2 regions of the Oribacterium sp. FC2011 genome follow, and region 1 is predicted to be linked to the other one. Evidence: riboswitches for the same ligand, from Rfam matches in the RefSeq annotation. Region 1 holds a riboswitch; the other holds the start of a gene.
The links. A riboswitch is a leader RNA that binds a small molecule or an ion and turns the genes downstream of it on or off. The one in region 1 is predicted to bind thiamine pyrophosphate.
Positions count from the first base shown of each region.

Region 2: linked by a shared signal. The riboswitch ahead of thiT (energy-coupled thiamine transporter ThiT) and the one ahead of T357_RS0115315 (YkoF family thiamine/hydroxymethylpyrimidine-binding protein) in region 1 are both predicted to bind thiamine pyrophosphate.

Region 1 is NZ_JNJM01000023.1:54,006-62,154, reverse strand. Features, by position in the region: gene T357_RS0115340 (AraC family transcriptional regulator) at 39-917, opposite strand; gene T357_RS0115335 (mannitol dehydrogenase family protein) at 1,184-2,707, shown strand; gene T357_RS20520 (energy-coupling factor transporter transmembrane component T family protein) at 2,882-3,604, opposite strand; gene T357_RS0115325 (ABC transporter ATP-binding protein) at 3,709-5,274, opposite strand; gene T357_RS0115320 (ECF transporter S component) at 5,274-5,891, opposite strand; gene T357_RS0115315 (YkoF family thiamine/hydroxymethylpyrimidine-binding protein) at 5,896-6,555, opposite strand; TPP riboswitch at 6,643-6,736, opposite strand; gene T357_RS20515 (hypothetical protein) at 6,875-7,555, opposite strand.
Region 2 is NZ_JNJM01000005.1:61,157-69,305, reverse strand. Features, by position in the region: gene T357_RS0105430 (ECF transporter S component) at 1-388, opposite strand, end outside; gene T357_RS0105425 (cyclodeaminase/cyclohydrolase family protein) at 791-1,471, shown strand; gene T357_RS0105420 (bifunctional 5,10-methylenetetrahydrofolate dehydrogenase/5,10-methenyltetrahydrofolate cyclohydrolase) at 1,614-2,459, shown strand; gene thiT (energy-coupled thiamine transporter ThiT) at 2,675-3,214, opposite strand; TPP riboswitch at 3,263-3,360, opposite strand; gene T357_RS20045 (ComEA family DNA-binding protein) at 3,449-4,027, shown strand; gene T357_RS0105405 (Asp23/Gls24 family envelope stress response protein) at 4,245-4,625, shown strand; gene nusB (transcription antitermination factor NusB) at 4,722-5,270, shown strand; gene xseA (exodeoxyribonuclease VII large subunit) at 5,274-6,608, shown strand; gene T357_RS19035 (exodeoxyribonuclease VII small subunit) at 6,713-6,949, shown strand; gene T357_RS0105385 (polyprenyl synthetase family protein) at 6,927-7,910, shown strand; gene dxs (1-deoxy-D-xylulose-5-phosphate synthase) at 7,926-8,149, shown strand, end outside.

The DNA of each region.
Region 1 (8,149 bases):
CTCTGTCGGCAAACATTCAACAATATATAAATGTTTTTTTATTCTTTTGGCCTATAACTATATTTTTCGATGTATGCGGAGGGTGACATACCATATTCCTTTTTAAATGCTCTGTAAAAACCGGAGTAATTCTGGAAACCATACTGTGCACACACATCACCGATCAGCTGCCCATCACGCACTGCCTCACAGCATGCCGAAAGACGTTTTTTAGTTATGTATTGGTGTAACGAGAGCCCTGTATTCTCCTGAACAAGATGTGCTATATAATATTTATTCAGATAAAAATATTCGCTTAAAGCATCAAGACTCAAATCATCTTCCAAATGTGTTGATATATAATCCGTTATTGTCTGATATACGGATATCCTCTCATTTATCATGGTTTTTTCGTTTTCATGATATGCAAAACGATTTAGACTCAAAAGAAAATCTCTCATAAGATTTTTAAGCTGTTCTTCTTTGCCAAAACGTTCTGTGTGCAGTTCCTCCAGTATACCGATCAGTTTGTTCTTTATACTGTTATGGGATAATGTATCAAGGTGATATATATATTCCTTTTCTTCTTCAGCTTTTTTGAATATGTATCCATATGATTCCGACCTTCTCATCAGGTCCGCAACATTAGACTCACTTATCCATACTACAAATCTTCTGTATACTGTTACTGTATCTTCTGACACTGCTCTGTGAAATATTTTCAGGGGGACAATGATAACATCCCCGGTTTTCATTTCATATTTTTTATCCTCTATCTCTAAAGAAACTTTTCCTTCTTCAAACAGATATATCTCATAAAAAGAATGTGCATGCTTTTCCACGTTTGGAAATCTTGTGTCGCTGTAATAGTAAATCTCAAATGAATCAGATTTCATCTTTTGCCGTGTATCAAATATTGACTGCAGCTTTCTTTTCATTATATCCTCCTCTATTAACGCTTCGTTTCAGACGTAAATATAAACGGCTTCGTTTATATTGTGATTTTCATATCAAAATATACCGCAAGTTTGGAAATGTTTGCAACAATCGTGGCAATTCTTTTTCTTATAATTTAAAGCTAAAATATTGTGACATAAGCCAACCGTATACATATTGGAGCTAATCAGAGGTCATTACATATCAGATTAGCATCTGAATGTCAGAAATTAACGGCGAAAAACATGCTCTTATAGAGGAGTTGATTATGAAATTAACAAATGAAACATTGAAAGATAAAACTTTTTGGGCAGAGAGAGGATATCGTCTTCCTTCTTTTGACAGAGATGATATGATCAGGAAAACATGTAATAAACCTACCTGGATTCATTTTGGAGCAGGTAACCTGTTCAAGGCTTTTCAGGCTGACGCGTGTCAGCGTATCCTGGACATGGGGCTTACCGATAAAGGCATTATCGCTGCTGATCGCAAGGAGAAAAAGCCTGAGGAGAATGACAACCTTACGGTCAAGATTACATTAAAGGCAGATGGAACTACCGAAAAAGCCGTTATCGGTTCCATAGCTGAAAAGGTTTATCTTTATGGAAGCGAGGACAGACTCAAAGAAATATTTGAAGCTCCTTCTCTCCAGATGGTTTCATTTACAATTACAGAAAAGGGATATGCCATAAAAGACCCGAAGGGCAATCTCCTTCCGGATATTGAAGCAGATCTTAAGAGAAAGCCCGACTCTACAGAAACTTATATGGGTCGTATGACTTCTCTTCTTTACGCAAGATATCTTAAGAATGCTGCCCCTCTCGCCATGGTCAGCATGGATAATTGCTCCCACAACGGAGATAAACTCAAGGCTGCCATTTTATGTTTTGCAGAAGCTTTCGGCGACAAAGGCTTTATTAACTGGCTTTCTGCCAAGGTTTCTTTCCCCTGGTCCATGATTGATAAGATCACTCCCGGTCCCGACGCATCTATCGCCAAGCTTCTGTCTGATGACGGACTTGATCAGGATACACCTTTTGTTAATGCTGAAGAGCGTGAGTATCTTGTCATCGAGGATGATTTCCCAAACGGAAGACCGTGTCTTGAGAAAGCAGGTATATACTTCACTGATCGCGATACCGTTGATAAGGTTGAACGTATGAAGGTATGCACCTGTCTCAATCCTCTTCATACCACTCTTGCTATATTCGGATGTCTGCTTGGCTACGACAGAATTTCCGATGAAATGAAGGATGCAGACCTTCGTAAACTGGTTGAGAATGTTGGTTATAAGGAGGGGTTGCCTGTTGTAACGGACCCGGGCATCATTAGTCCTAAGGAATTTATCAATACTGTCATCAATGAGAGAATCCCTAATCCGTTCATGCCTGACACGCCTTATCGAATTGCAACAGACACTTCCCAGAAGCTGTCCATACGTTTCGGAGAAACTGTTAAGGCTTATATGAAGTCTGACACTTTGAAGGTATCCGATCTTAAATTCATTCCTCTGGTTTATGCGGGATGGCTCAGATATCTTATGGCTGTGGATGATGAGGGTAATGCTTTTACTCCTTCTCCGGATCCTCTTCTTGAGACATCTCAGGCACAGCTTTCCGGAATGAAACTCGGCGATGAGCCTGATAGCGAGAAGCTTAAGAAATTCCTCAGAAACGAGACTGTCTTTGGCGTTGATCTGGTGGAAGCGGGGCTTTCTGACATGGTCATCCGGTATTTCACAGAGATGGCAAAATGCAAAGGCGCTGTCAGAACTGTGATAAACGTGCTATGAAACTTTATTAAAATGGTCGGTAAGCAGTTTAGTAAGTGCTTACCGACCATTTTAATACTCCTCGGTAAAGCTGATGACACGTAGAGGAGCAGAATAAACGACAAAGAATATAAAAGCCTCATTGCTGGAATATTGCGTGAGCCGGTGCCTAGCGCTTGCATTTTTTGTCCCATTTCAAGCAACAAAAGCCACTACCCCGACGCTAACTACAGCCAGGGCCAAATCCCGGACATGAAGCTTTGGAATATCATGGTAGGTTCTTTCGGCCTCACCAGAGAACCCCTTTGATTCCATAGCCATGGCAACGCTCTCGGACCACCGGACGCTGTTAACCAGCATGGTGAAAAGAATCTTCGGGCGAAGGCTGAACCCGGACATATTTCTGACCCTAAAGGCGGTTTGAACAGTCCTAAGCTCATTCCTCATCATGGGCAAAAGATAAAATGCTGCAAGAATGCCATAAGCAAATTTAGGCGGAAGTCGCAGCTGATGCATGAGACTTCTGACAAAATATTCTCCATCGGTAGTCAACGAGAACAATATCCCCATCCCGGCATAAGCCAGGAGTCTCGTTGCAAGCTGAAGAGCTGTGACCATATTGCCTGAGGTCGCCAGTACTTCAAGCTGCTCTTTAGAAATATCAAATATTGTTTTTATGGAAATGTCGCTGTTTCTCGAGTAAAACATTCCCATGATAAATAATCCGAATGCTGCAATAAATGCAGGTAACAGAAAAGCAAATATTTTACCGGGCTTTACATCGGAAAAAAGCAGCATTCCAATAACAAATGAAATAAAAACAATAATATTAAGTTTAGTGTTATTTCGAACAGTCAAAATAAAAACGCACAAAAACACGGTGATCATTTTCACTGAAGGGTTCCATTTTTCCAACATAAAACTCTAAACCTCATTTCATAACGCCACTTTTTAACGCCCTAATATTCTTTAATCCTCATAACTACACAGACTAAAAAAAATGTTAAAGTATGGCCTGTATTTTAAACTCCTGGGGCATCGGGCATCTTTAGCAACTTCCTGTTCTCAAGTTTGTAGATACAATCTGAATATTCCAGGGCAAGCTTTCTGTCATGAGTAATAAAGATTACAGTAAGTTCTTCCCTCTCTACTTTATCCGCCACGCTATCCATAATGGCCACTGTGGACAAATGATCCTGTCCGTAAGTAGGTTCATCCAAAAGAAGGATCCTTTGTCCTCCGGCAAGAACAGACAAAACCGCAAGTCGTCTCTGCTGTCCCTGACTAAGCATATAGGGGCTGTATCGTCGATAGCTATCCAGCCCAAATTCAGCGAGAAGTTCAATCGCTTTTTTACTGCATTGTTCTTTTGCGATATTTCTGTTCCACTGCCTGATACTTAATTCTATTTCCTCCTGAACATTCTGGGAAATAAACTGGTTGGCAGGATTTTGAAATACTATTCCAATCTTTCTGTATAGCTCTTTACGTCTGCAGTGTGCCAGATTTTCACCTTCTACCTCGATAATGCCGGAGAAACTATGCTGCTTTAATATGGAAAGTAAGGCAGTGGTCTTGCCGCTGCCTGAAGGCCCTAAAATCGCAGTCATTTTTCCCTTCTCAAAAACTGCGCCTGCATCCTCCAGAAGTATCTCTCCCATATCTTTTCTGTTCCATTTGGGGTTTTCCGTACGGATGGTTACATTACTGAATCTTACAGCGAAGTCCCGGGTGTCAACATCTTCTGTTAAAACCTTTTCATCAAAGTTCAATGTTTTTCCCGCAGATTCAGGACCAATCTGACTATTTAGATCTTTCCTTATTAAAACATCAAAAAGAAGACCCATGTCATGAAGAAAATCATGATGAGCCTCAAGATTCTTTTTGTTAATATCTCTTCTCAGCACCTGTCCGCCGGATCCAAGAACGATTATTTCGTCGGCAACGGGAAGCCAGTAGTCCAGTCTGTGATCGATAACCACAAAGGAAAAGCCTGCATCGTGCATCATTTCTATCTGTTTGATAAGGTCCAATGCTGACGACTCGTCAACATTGGCAAAAGGTTCATCAAGAAAAATACAATTACTTTTTATGAGAAAAAGACATGCCAGGTTTGCCTTCTGCTTTTCTCCTCCGGAAAGAATCGATAATGGTTTATCAAGTAATTCTGTTATGCCAAGGTTTTCTGCCGCTTCCTGTATCATTTGATCCATCTCTGATGCCGGAATGCATAGATTTTCCAGGCAAAACTCCATCTCTTTCCTGAGAGTCCGCATACAAAACTGAAGGTCCGGATTCTGAAACATAACTGTGAGATACTTTGCTCTTTCCTGAGGATTCATGTCCGCCACAGGTCTACCGTAAAGCAGTATCCCGCCACCCTCAAGAAAACCTCCATTTTCCGGGTACAAGCCGGCGGAAACCGCTGCCATAGTGCTTTTCCCGCAGCCGCTCCGCCCGGTTATAACCGTTATCCTTTTATCACTTATGCTGAGGGACAAATGATCAAGAATATTTCTTTTCCCGTGAGGATTGTATCGAAATACCACGTCCCTGAGTTCCAGCATACAGCTTTTTTCTTCTGTCATCATGCAATCCCGGTTAATTCATAAAGGTCCGTATCCACAGCATCAGCCACAGCATATCCCTTGAGCATTCCCGCCTTAACAAGGCCCTTGGTCAATGCAGGCACCAGAAGTCCGTCAAAGAGAACAGCACTGACTATACGGACACCCAGCATCAGCAAAAGAACAGGAACCGCAATCCGGTTATAGCCGCTGATGATCAGATTGTAGATCATTGTAAATACAGAGCAAAGAACGGCCGAGGCAATCATGACTGCTGTACTGAAATCCTTATATTTTCTAAGCATTATAATGAGCTCAAAACCAAGGCCCTGAACAATGCCGGATAAGATAATGATAGGACCGAAAAAGTTCCCCTTGAGACATTCCAGTATAGCCGCAAGAAGCTCGGCAATGATGCCGCTGCCGGGTTTACGGAGAATGTAAACACCGAAAGCTCCGGCTATAAAATAAATACCGTAAAACGGTTCATAACCCAGAGATGCAAGGCCGACAGGGGTCAGTAATCCATACAGAAAACCGCCTGCATAGGTACATCCGAGATAAACAACTCCAAATAAAACACCTAAAATCGCTACCAGTAAAACATCCTTTAATTTCCACTCATTCTTATTCTGCATTTTTTTACTCCTTTGTCGGGCTGTTAACGGATAAGGTTACTTCAAAGACATAATGACTGAAGTGCTCACTGCAATAAGTGTTCACGTAATCAAAATATGAGAAAAGGTCATGCACATCAGCTTTTAACACAGTACAGTAATGTGTGGATCTGTCGTAAATGCCTAAATCTATGGCATGATTTACAACTGTTGCAATGTGCTCCATGTAGTTTTGGATACCCATGGGATAAAGTGCGATCTTACAGTCTGCCGGAAAATGAATATCTTTGATCCGTGGTTCATTCTGTAAAACATCATCCTCTGCCAGGGTTACGTCAGCATTAACATCCCCGGGACAGCCTCGGGAAAAAGTCATTTCCATGGTCATGTGGACTCCCTCGGTAAAGGCATTGACAAAGCAGGCTTTCACCGCATCCTCAACATGGATCTGTTTTCCCCGGTATACCGTTGAAAGTCTTCCGGTGTCCTGCCAGATTTTGGAAGTGTCGGTTTTCTGAAGAGCCCCCAGAATGATGGAAATGTACCTGTCATCCATGATATTCAGGGCGAAACGACAGCCTGTGATCTTAACAGATTCCGGTGACAGGGCGCAGCCGCAGCCACAATCAGAGTTCTGCTGTGAACCGTAAGTTACATAATGTTTTTCTTCTGGATTTTGTGACATAAAAAAACCTCCGGTTATTTATTTCCCGGAGGTTTCTGAATCAAACATATAGACCTGTATTTAGAAAACCAGTTTCTGTTGAAAACTCGTCTCTACAAATATCGCTACCTACGCTGCCATTATGCAGATCAGGTTAAACGGGTCTAATCTCAGCCTGTATCAGGCACCCCGGGATTATTGATTCAAATGTAACATTAAATTGTTAAGTATTCAACCATTATTTAAGACTTAAATATATCATTATTTAAGTCTTAAATATATCTTACAGAGCCAAAGGGGACGGATCACTTACGAGAACCGTCCCCTTTGGATATATAAATCAGTATTCTGATGTGATATCGGTAAAAGCATCGATATGATTTCCGCTGACTTTAACCTTAAATATGTCATTCTGGCGTAAAGAACCATTATTGCAGAGACGTGCAAACCACTGTAACGCAGTATCTCCCGGTTGATATTCAGGAAGAGTCGTGGCAGGATCAGTATACTTATATTCAAATACGGTATTTGAATCTACGATATATTCACCTCTGCTTACCGCATCAAGAATACGTACATATTCATCAGGATTATATACACGGCCATAGGCTACTGCCATTATGCGGTATCTGCTTCCGTCAAGAACTACTTTATTGCTATTCAGGGATGTCAGATCTAACCATCTTGCAGAATCAAGATCGGTTGGAATACCCGGGGTTGATGCATTCGCCGTCTTGGTGCGAACAACACCGTCCACAATCCATGCACCGTTTGAATCTACTTCCCAGCCGTTAGGTGTAGTTGTATTTATGAGACAGTAACCATCTTCATCAAAATAGTAACACTCTGAAATACCGTCATTGTTTCCGTCTATCCACTGCCAGGTGTTCTTAGGATATGAACCGTTTCCTTCGTCATACCTCCAACCCCTGGAATCATTTTTCCATGTTCCGGCCATTGCTGTAAAACCCGCTAATATTGTCAATAAAAAAAATGCTGCTGCCAATCTTGTTTTTCTCATACCATCTATCTCTTTTCTTCTGCACGCTTACAAATAAATAATAACACATACTATTAAATAGTAAATTATTCTGCAATTTTTCACTAATTTTTTCACCTTATCTCTACGTTTTTTGATTTACCAGGATTCTAAGGGGAAGATTCCCGCCGCAAAAACCCTCATCGCCAAGAAAAAAGAAGAACTGATGCTGAAAGAACTCGAAGAAACCGGCTCCATGACCCAGACCATGGTTTGGAACCGCCTAAAAGGTAACAGTTCAGCCTGTTAACCATGGTGTACGAATGAGTAGTAGATATTCAAGTTCTGCTGCTCCATGACCCAAAACTCTAAAATCCGGATATGAGTCATTGTTAAGTCCGATTCTACATGACCCATATCACCAAAACGCCAGATATGAGTCAATGCCAAGTCTGATTCTACATGACTCATATCCCCGTAAAGCAGATTATGAGTCAAGCAAAAGCCTGGTCCACCGGCTGAACTGTTACCCTAAAAGAGATTGGATGTACAATAATAGTTTAAATTCCCTCTTGACATTTGCCTGACGTGGTGCTAACCTACTGATGTTCAATTCAGTATGTTACTGTTCGCAGG
Region 2 (8,149 bases), on a different contig from region 1:
ATGGTGTAACACCAACAAGCATACGAGGTACAAAACATATGAACAGAGCCCATGGTGATCCGTGTGAAAGACCCGGAACAGGAACTGTCGGTGTAAATGCAAATGAAAGGATACTTGGAGCCATGATGTTCTTAAAAAGACTTGTTGCTCCGAAAAGGAATCCAAGGAAAGCACCCTTCTTAGGTCCCATAAGGATTCCGCCGATGATGACCGGCACATGTAAGATAGTAGCTTTGATGAGAGGCAGGTCAATGATGCCAAACGGGGTGAATGCCATGATCAGCACAATGGCTGTAAACATTGACATGATGGAAAGGTCACGCACCTTGCCGGAAACATTGATACCAACCTGTGACTGAGTGGTTGAAGTTGATACATTATTATTCATTTTTATCCTCCTGCTACGGTCTTTGACTTATAAGGCATCTGCCGAACGACTATCGTACGGAGTCCAATGCAAAGTATCGTGCAATTTCATTATGTCATTAGTTGACTTTTCTTGCAATGTTTTGGAATGGACTTTTTGGCATACAAGATATAGATATTTAAAAGGAAATATACATGATATTTGGTTAACATGTATATGAGCATTAAATATAGCAATGATGCTTGCTACTTTAATAAAATATCCGTTATACTTTCCTCATCTGTTAATGCCGCTTTTTGAGCCATACTATCTGACAAACTTGTTCATAGCTTAAGGGCTCTGTATAAGCATTATCTTTAAATCTATATCTGACATGTAAATGTAGATTATATCGCTGATAATTTAATTATGGAGGATCAGGACATGACAGCAGGAGATACAGTATTAAAAGAATATCTGTCTAAGCTCGGGGCGAAGGAATCGGTCCCGGGAGGGGGAGGCGCCAGTGCACTTTCAGGAGCCTATGGCGTAAGCCTCGGACTTATGGTCTGTGCATTCACAAGCGGTAAAAAGAAGTACGCTGACTTTGAGCCGGAGCTTATCAGAATACAGGAAAAACTCACTAAACTGAGAGAGGATTTTCTGAAGCTTTCAGATGAAGATGAAGAAGTGTTCTATCCCCTCAGCAAAGCCTACGGACTTCCCGAGGACACAGTGGAGGAAAAAGATTATAAAGAAACAACTCTCGAAACCTGCCTGTCCAATGCTTCCATGACACCCATAAAAGTTATGGAAAAAGCCTGTGAAGCTCTTATCTATATGCAGCAGCTAGCGGATAACGGCTCAAAGCTTATGCTTAGCGACGTTGGAGTGGGAGTTTCATTTTTGAATACAGCCATCGAAGGAGCTGTGATGAATGTTTACATCAATACCAAAATGATGAAAAACACTAACCGCATGATTGAGCTCAATGAATATGCAAGAAAGCTGCTTCTGGACGGAACTTCCAGAGCGAGACTCATCTATGAACAGGTTGAAAGCACCATTAAACCAAAGTATGATGATGGGGATAAAATAGAAAGAAATAAAGTAGATTTCAGCTGACAATTAAATCGGAACAAATTGATTTCAGCTGATAGTTAAATCTGAACAGGTTGGGTTTTGGTCAGATAGCTCTGTTTTGCAGAAGGATGCCGGGACCTGAAACTGAACCAGGCACAATATAATTATCATATAAAGGAGAAAAATGAAAGAATTAAGAGGAAAGCTTATTGCAGACAGAATAAAGGGCGAATGCCTGGACTTTGTGGGAAAGTACAACGGAATCCTTCCGGCTCTCGCAGTACTGAGAGTAGGTGAGAAGGAAGACGACATCGCCTATGAAAGAAGCATCAAAAAACGATTTGTGGATTACGGACTGGAAGTAAAGGATTATGAGCTTCCGGCAAACTGCACCAACGAAGAATTCCAGGAAGTCTTTGACTTCATAAATGATGACCCTGAAATCCAGGGAATCCTTGTTATGAGACCTCTTCCCGCACAGATAGACGAAGAGGCAATGCTGAAAAAAATGAATCCTCTAAAGGATCTTGATGGAATTACAGATGCCAATGTTGCCGGTGTGATGCGTGGTGACAAGCATGCATTTGCCCCCTGCACCGCACAGGCAGTTGTGGAAATCCTCAAGGACTACAATATCGAAATGGCCGGAAAGCGTGTCTGCGTAATCGGAAGATCCATGGTAGTAGGAAAACCCCTCTCCATGCTCCTTCTCAAAGAGAACGCCACAGTTACAGTCTGTCACTCAAAAACAGAAAACATCAAAGCCGTTGCCAGTGAAGCAGACATCGTAGTTGCCGCCATCGGTAAAGCCAAAAAAATAAGCAGCGGTTACGTCAGAGAAGATGCCACCGTCATTGATGTCGGAATTAACGTTGACGAACAGGGCAACCTCTGCGGAGACTGCGACTGGGATCAGATCGTCCTCAAAGCCTCAGCCGCAACCCCCGTCCCCGGCGGCGTAGGTACCGTAACCACTGCCGTCCTTGCCCAGCACCTCGTCGAAGCCACAAAACTCCAGAAAAACCTTTAATGATTATTTATGTAAACAGCACCAAGGTGGTCTTGCCTACTCTTAGGTGCTGTTATTTGCATCCATAAATATCCAGAAATAAAACATATGCCCGAGCCGGTCTTTCAGACTGCTCGGGCATTTTCACATTCATATATAGTCTAAAAACAGACATTGTTAAAATCATTTTTTAGTACTACAATACACCAATACATCCCTTAAGGTCCGGTTTATCACTAACCCTGCGTAGCCACCGTAGCCTTCACTCTGTCAAACGCATGGAATACCGAAGTGGCCTTCAACAGCACAACAGTCACGAGCGCCTCAGCCCCGATGTAGATCAAATTGTAAACCGCAGAGTAAGCGGCCGGATTCCAACCACTCCAGGCATATTCGCCCCAGAAAACCCAACCTGATAAGAAAGAAAAGAACCATCTAAGACAACAGGCTGCCAGATATCCGATGAACAGCCCATTCTTCCTGCTGCAGAAGAAACCTGACACACCAAAAGCACCAAAAGCAAGAATGTAATCAAGGATAACCTGCACAGGTGAAAGAACAAAAGGCTCCAGAATAAACTGGAGAATTCCATAAGTTACACCGGAAACGAGACCGACTACAGGTCCGAAAAGAAAACCCGGAAGAGTTGCGAAAAGCATGGAACATAGAGTGATAGCTCCGCCCGTAGGAAATTCAAAGACCTTGATCATTGAAGTTACGGTAGCCAGTGCGATGCAAAGCGCACAGTAAGCGAGTGTTCTGACATTTTTTGACATAAAAAAAACCTCCTTAAAATGGAGGGGCAGACTACTATCCGGACATGGATAGTCAGATATTTGCTTCCCTACGCAGGTACTAACCTGATCAGGTAAAAAGGGTTGATCCTTAGATCATCTCAGCAAAAGCGCCCCTAGCGTTTACATAGAAATTATAAGCTATGAGGAAAAACTGTCAAGTTAAATCTGGTTGCATAAAAGTAATATTTAATATAAAGAAAGTGAATAAAATATATGACTGAAAAGAATAAATATAAACTGCAAAAAAAACTCGAGAAAGTAAAACAACTGATAATTATAGGCTTGATGGTATTATGCGGACTATGGTATGTGACCAAAGGCAGGGAAAAGGATAATTCAGCCTATGCCTTCTCGGAACAGAAGTCTTCAAAGATTATTATAGAAAAAGAAGGATACGGAGTGGATTCCGAGAATGAAGATTCGGGAAAGAATCGTGGTAAAGAATCAACTGAATTTTCATCAGCAGATGAAGAATTCTCAAATGTTGAAAGTCTGGAAGGATTGATTGATGCAGACTCGGATGAGAAAGTACAAAATAATAAAGAATCTGATGGATCAGATGATATCGAAACCCTGGCATCTGCGGATAATGATTCCGGAGATCGCATCAATCTTAACAGTGCCACTCAGAAGGAACTTGAATCTCTTCCGGGAGTCGGACCGGCAACCGCCAAAAACATTATCGATTACAGGGAAAAGTATGGTGGGTTTGCGGATATCGAAGAAATAAAAAATGTAAAGCGAATAGGAGACAAGACCTATGAGAAACTGAAAGAATATATAACGGTCTAAGCTACGGCACATACTTTCACCGGCTTATCAAAGATAAATTCGGAGTCAGGTTTTTGTATAAAAGATTCCCTAATGCATAATATACAGAATTGTGCTATCATAGACGCAAGATTACAAAAAAATTTGTCGGACTATGCCTAAATCTGAAAATATTCTGTACAAATCAGGCAGATGTCTGTAAAATGTGCATTTGCACAACTTTTAAGGGAGGCTCTTAATGGAACAGAATCAGGAGAGAATGACTCACGTTGTATATTCAAAAGATGATGATGGTCAGGTGATAATCGCAGATGAGGTTGTTGCCATCATCGCAGGCATTGCTGCCACAGAAACAGAGGGTGTTGATTCCATGGACGGAGGATGGTCAGGTGAGATCATTTCCAGAATGGGTATCAAGGACCTCAGTAAGGGAGTTACCACCAGCATAGAAGAAGGACATGTATCCGTAAATTTAAGTCTCAATGTTAAATATGGTTACTCCATACCTGAGGTATCAAAGAACGTACAGGAAAAGGTTGTTCAGGCCATAGAATCCATGACAGGACTTAACGTGCTTGATGTTAATGTTAAGATTTCCGGCGTTGTCACCACAGAGTAAAGTTCAAAAATTATACTATCGAAAGGTATAACTATTGATCGTAAACAAATGACTAAATCATTTGCAATATAGAAATAATATATAGATAGGACAGATATGAATAAGCGAGAAGAAAGAGATCACAAATTTAAACTTCTTTTCTCCACACAGTTTTATCCCGGAGATGAGATCCCTGCACAGATGGAGAGCTATTTTGCTTCACCTGATTATGAAGACGGCGATGTACTCTTCAGGGTTGAGAATGTTTCCGAGGAAGAACAGCAGGAACTTGAAGCTGCAGTACAAAAGATCGTAGATAAGCTTCCTGAACTTGATGAAAGGATCAATTCATCAGCTGAAGGCTGGAAGACAGACCGTATGACAAAAACTGATCTTACAGCCATACGTCTCGCGCTTTATGAGATAAGCTATGATGACGACATCCCCGAGAAGGTAGCTATAAACGAAGCCATAGAGCTTGCTAAAAAGTATGGTGGTAACGAATCAGGATCTTTCGTTAACGGAGTTCTTGCAAGACTTGTTGATGGCAGCCGTGAGTCTACCAGAGTAGAAAAAGCTCCCCGTAAGCTTCAGGGCGAGATAACAGAAAAGAAGTCTTCGGAAGGTAAGAGTGTTCATATCCTTATCAATAAGAATAATAAGTAAGTTATGAATAAGCCGAATCGAGCATATTCAGTATCACAGCTGAATCGCTATATTGCCAATATGTTCGCTCAGGATTTTGCCCTTTCAGGCATTACCATAAAAGGCGAGATATCAAATCTGAAATATCATTCTTCAGGTCATATTTACTTTACTTTAAAAGATACAGCTTCGCAGATTTCCGGCATCATGTTTGCCGGAGATCGTGCGGGGCTTCAGTTTAAGTTAGAGGATGGCATGAGTGTCCTTTGCACCGGAAATGTAGGTGTATATGAAAAGGGCGGAAGTTATCAGATTTATGCCAAAAGCTTCACCGCAGACGGACTTGGAGATCTCTATGTAAAGTTTGAACAGCTGAAAAAAGAACTTTCCGAAATGGGGATGTTTGATGAAATGTATAAGAAACCGATTCCCCAATATGCCGGAAAGATAGGTGTGGTTACTGCCAAGACCGGTGCAGCTGTAAGAGATATCATTCAGATTGCGAAAAGACGTAATCCATATGTAGATATCACTCTGTATCCGGCACAGGTTCAGGGCGAAGGTTCCGCCGAGTCTATAGTCAGAGGCATTAAAACTCTGGATCTTATGGGACTTGATGTCATTATCGTCGGAAGAGGCGGAGGCTCCATCGAGGACCTTTGGGCATTTAATGAAAGAATAGTGGCACAGGCAATATTTGATGCCGACACACCTGTGATTAGTGCTGTAGGTCATGAAACAGATACCACAATTGCCGATTTTGTTGCTGATCTGAGAGCTCCAACCCCCAGTGCTGGAGCCGAACTGGCTGTATTTGATCTTGATAAACTTTTTAATGATCTTTCAGGTTACCGGGCAACTCTGGATGCTTCCATGTCAGAGCATATTCTGGATGAACGCCAAAAGCTTTCCATGTATAAGCTGAAGATCAATCAGCATAGTCCCAAGTCTATTCTCAGCGAGTATCAAAAGAGGGAGATACTGTATAAAAATGAGCTGAAGCAGCTTATGCAGGATAAACTGACCGACGAAAAAGAACGGTTAAAGGATTATGATGAGTTTAAAAACATCATGAGAGACCGCCTGCTAAAGTCAAGAAACAGACTCAGAGATTATGAACATCTGCCTTCTGTCATGAGGCAGAGTATTGAGAAATCAAAACACAGACTTTTGATCCATACTGAAAAGCTTGAAGCGGTAAGTCCTTTACGTAAGCTATCCTCAGGTTACGGATATCTTCAAAATGAAGACGGAGGCAAGGTTTCAAGTGTGAAAGATGTAAGCATTGGCTCAGTTATCACAACAACCTTGAAGGACGGCAGCATCAAGAGCAGAATTGAATCTGTTAATGAATCCTGATCTGTAAAGGTGATTAACGTTTGTTAATTAAAAATGTTGAATGTGACAGAAAGAATTTACGTTTTTAAATCAATAAGATTTTCCGGGAGGAACGATGTATGCCGGTGAAAAAGAAAAATCCTTATGTAAATGGCGTTGAGGCTGATGAAAATAAAAAACCTTTAAATGAAGTATTTTCGGAACTTGATGAGATCCTTGAAAGTATGGAAACAGAAGACAGCCTTGAGAAGACCTTTGAAATGTATAAAAAAGGTGTGTCTCTTCTGAAGGAGGCTTCTCTAAGTATCGATAAGATTGAAAAACAGGTAAAGGTGTTGGATGAAGATGGAATTCTCTCATGAATTTGAGCTTACAGTTAAGAATATAAATGAAATTATAGAGTCATATCTTCCTGAGCGGGAGGGCCTCCAGAAGCTTGTTATCGATGCCATGGATTATTCAGTTGAGGCAGGCGGAAAACGCATAAGACCCATGCTAATGCTGAAAAGCTTTGAGCTTTATAAAGATATGATGAGCAATGAAAAATACGAGTTCCTTCTCCCGGTGGTTCATTCCTTTATGACTGCGCTGGAGATGATCCACACTTTCAGCCTCTGTCATGATGACCTTCCATGCATGGATAATGATAAATACAGAAGAGGAAGGGAGTCTACCTGGTATAAGTATGGGGAGGATATGGGTACTCTTGCAGGAGACGGACTGACACTCTACGCCTTTGAACTGGTTTCCGGGGTATTTGACCGGCAGCTTAAAAAAGTGAGATCAGGAGAGACTGATGTCCCGGCCGAAACATTGGCGGAATCCTCTCAGGCATTTGTGAAAGCCGTAAATATCCTTTCCGGTAAATCCGGTATCTACGGAATGCTGGGCGGCCAGTCAGTTGATGTAGAGATGACAGGAAAAGCCTTAAGTGATGAGCAGCTTATGTTCATTTACAGATTAAAGACCGGTGCACTTCTCCAGTGCGCTCTTATGATCGGAGCAGAACTCGGGGGAGCTTCGGAGGATGATCTGAAAAAGCTTTCCGGTATCGGCGAAAAGATAGGCGTAGCCTTCCAGATACAGGATGATGTTTTAGACGAAACAAGTACAGTGGAAGAACTTGGAAAACCTATACATTCTGATGAAGAAAATCAGAAAACCACCTATGTTTCCATTTACGGACTTGAAAAAGCCGGAGCTGAGGTGAAAAAACTTTCCCATGAAGCTATTGACAGTTTCACAGAGTTAGAGGGTGTCAATGAAGACGCCCGGGCCTTCCTCATTTCACTTACAGATCTTTTGATCCATCGTAAAAAATAAAAGAAAGTTATCGAAATGTTACTTGATGATATACACGGACCTGCTGATCTTAAGAAGCTAAATGATAAGGAGCTTCAGCAGCTTGCATCCGAAATCAGAAAATTCATAATAGAAAAAACATCTGAGTACGGCGGACATCTTGCGTCAAATCTCGGCGTAGTGGAGCTGACCATAGGTTTATTCAGAGCACTTGACCTTCCTAAGGATAAGATAGTATGGGATGTCGGACATCAGGCATA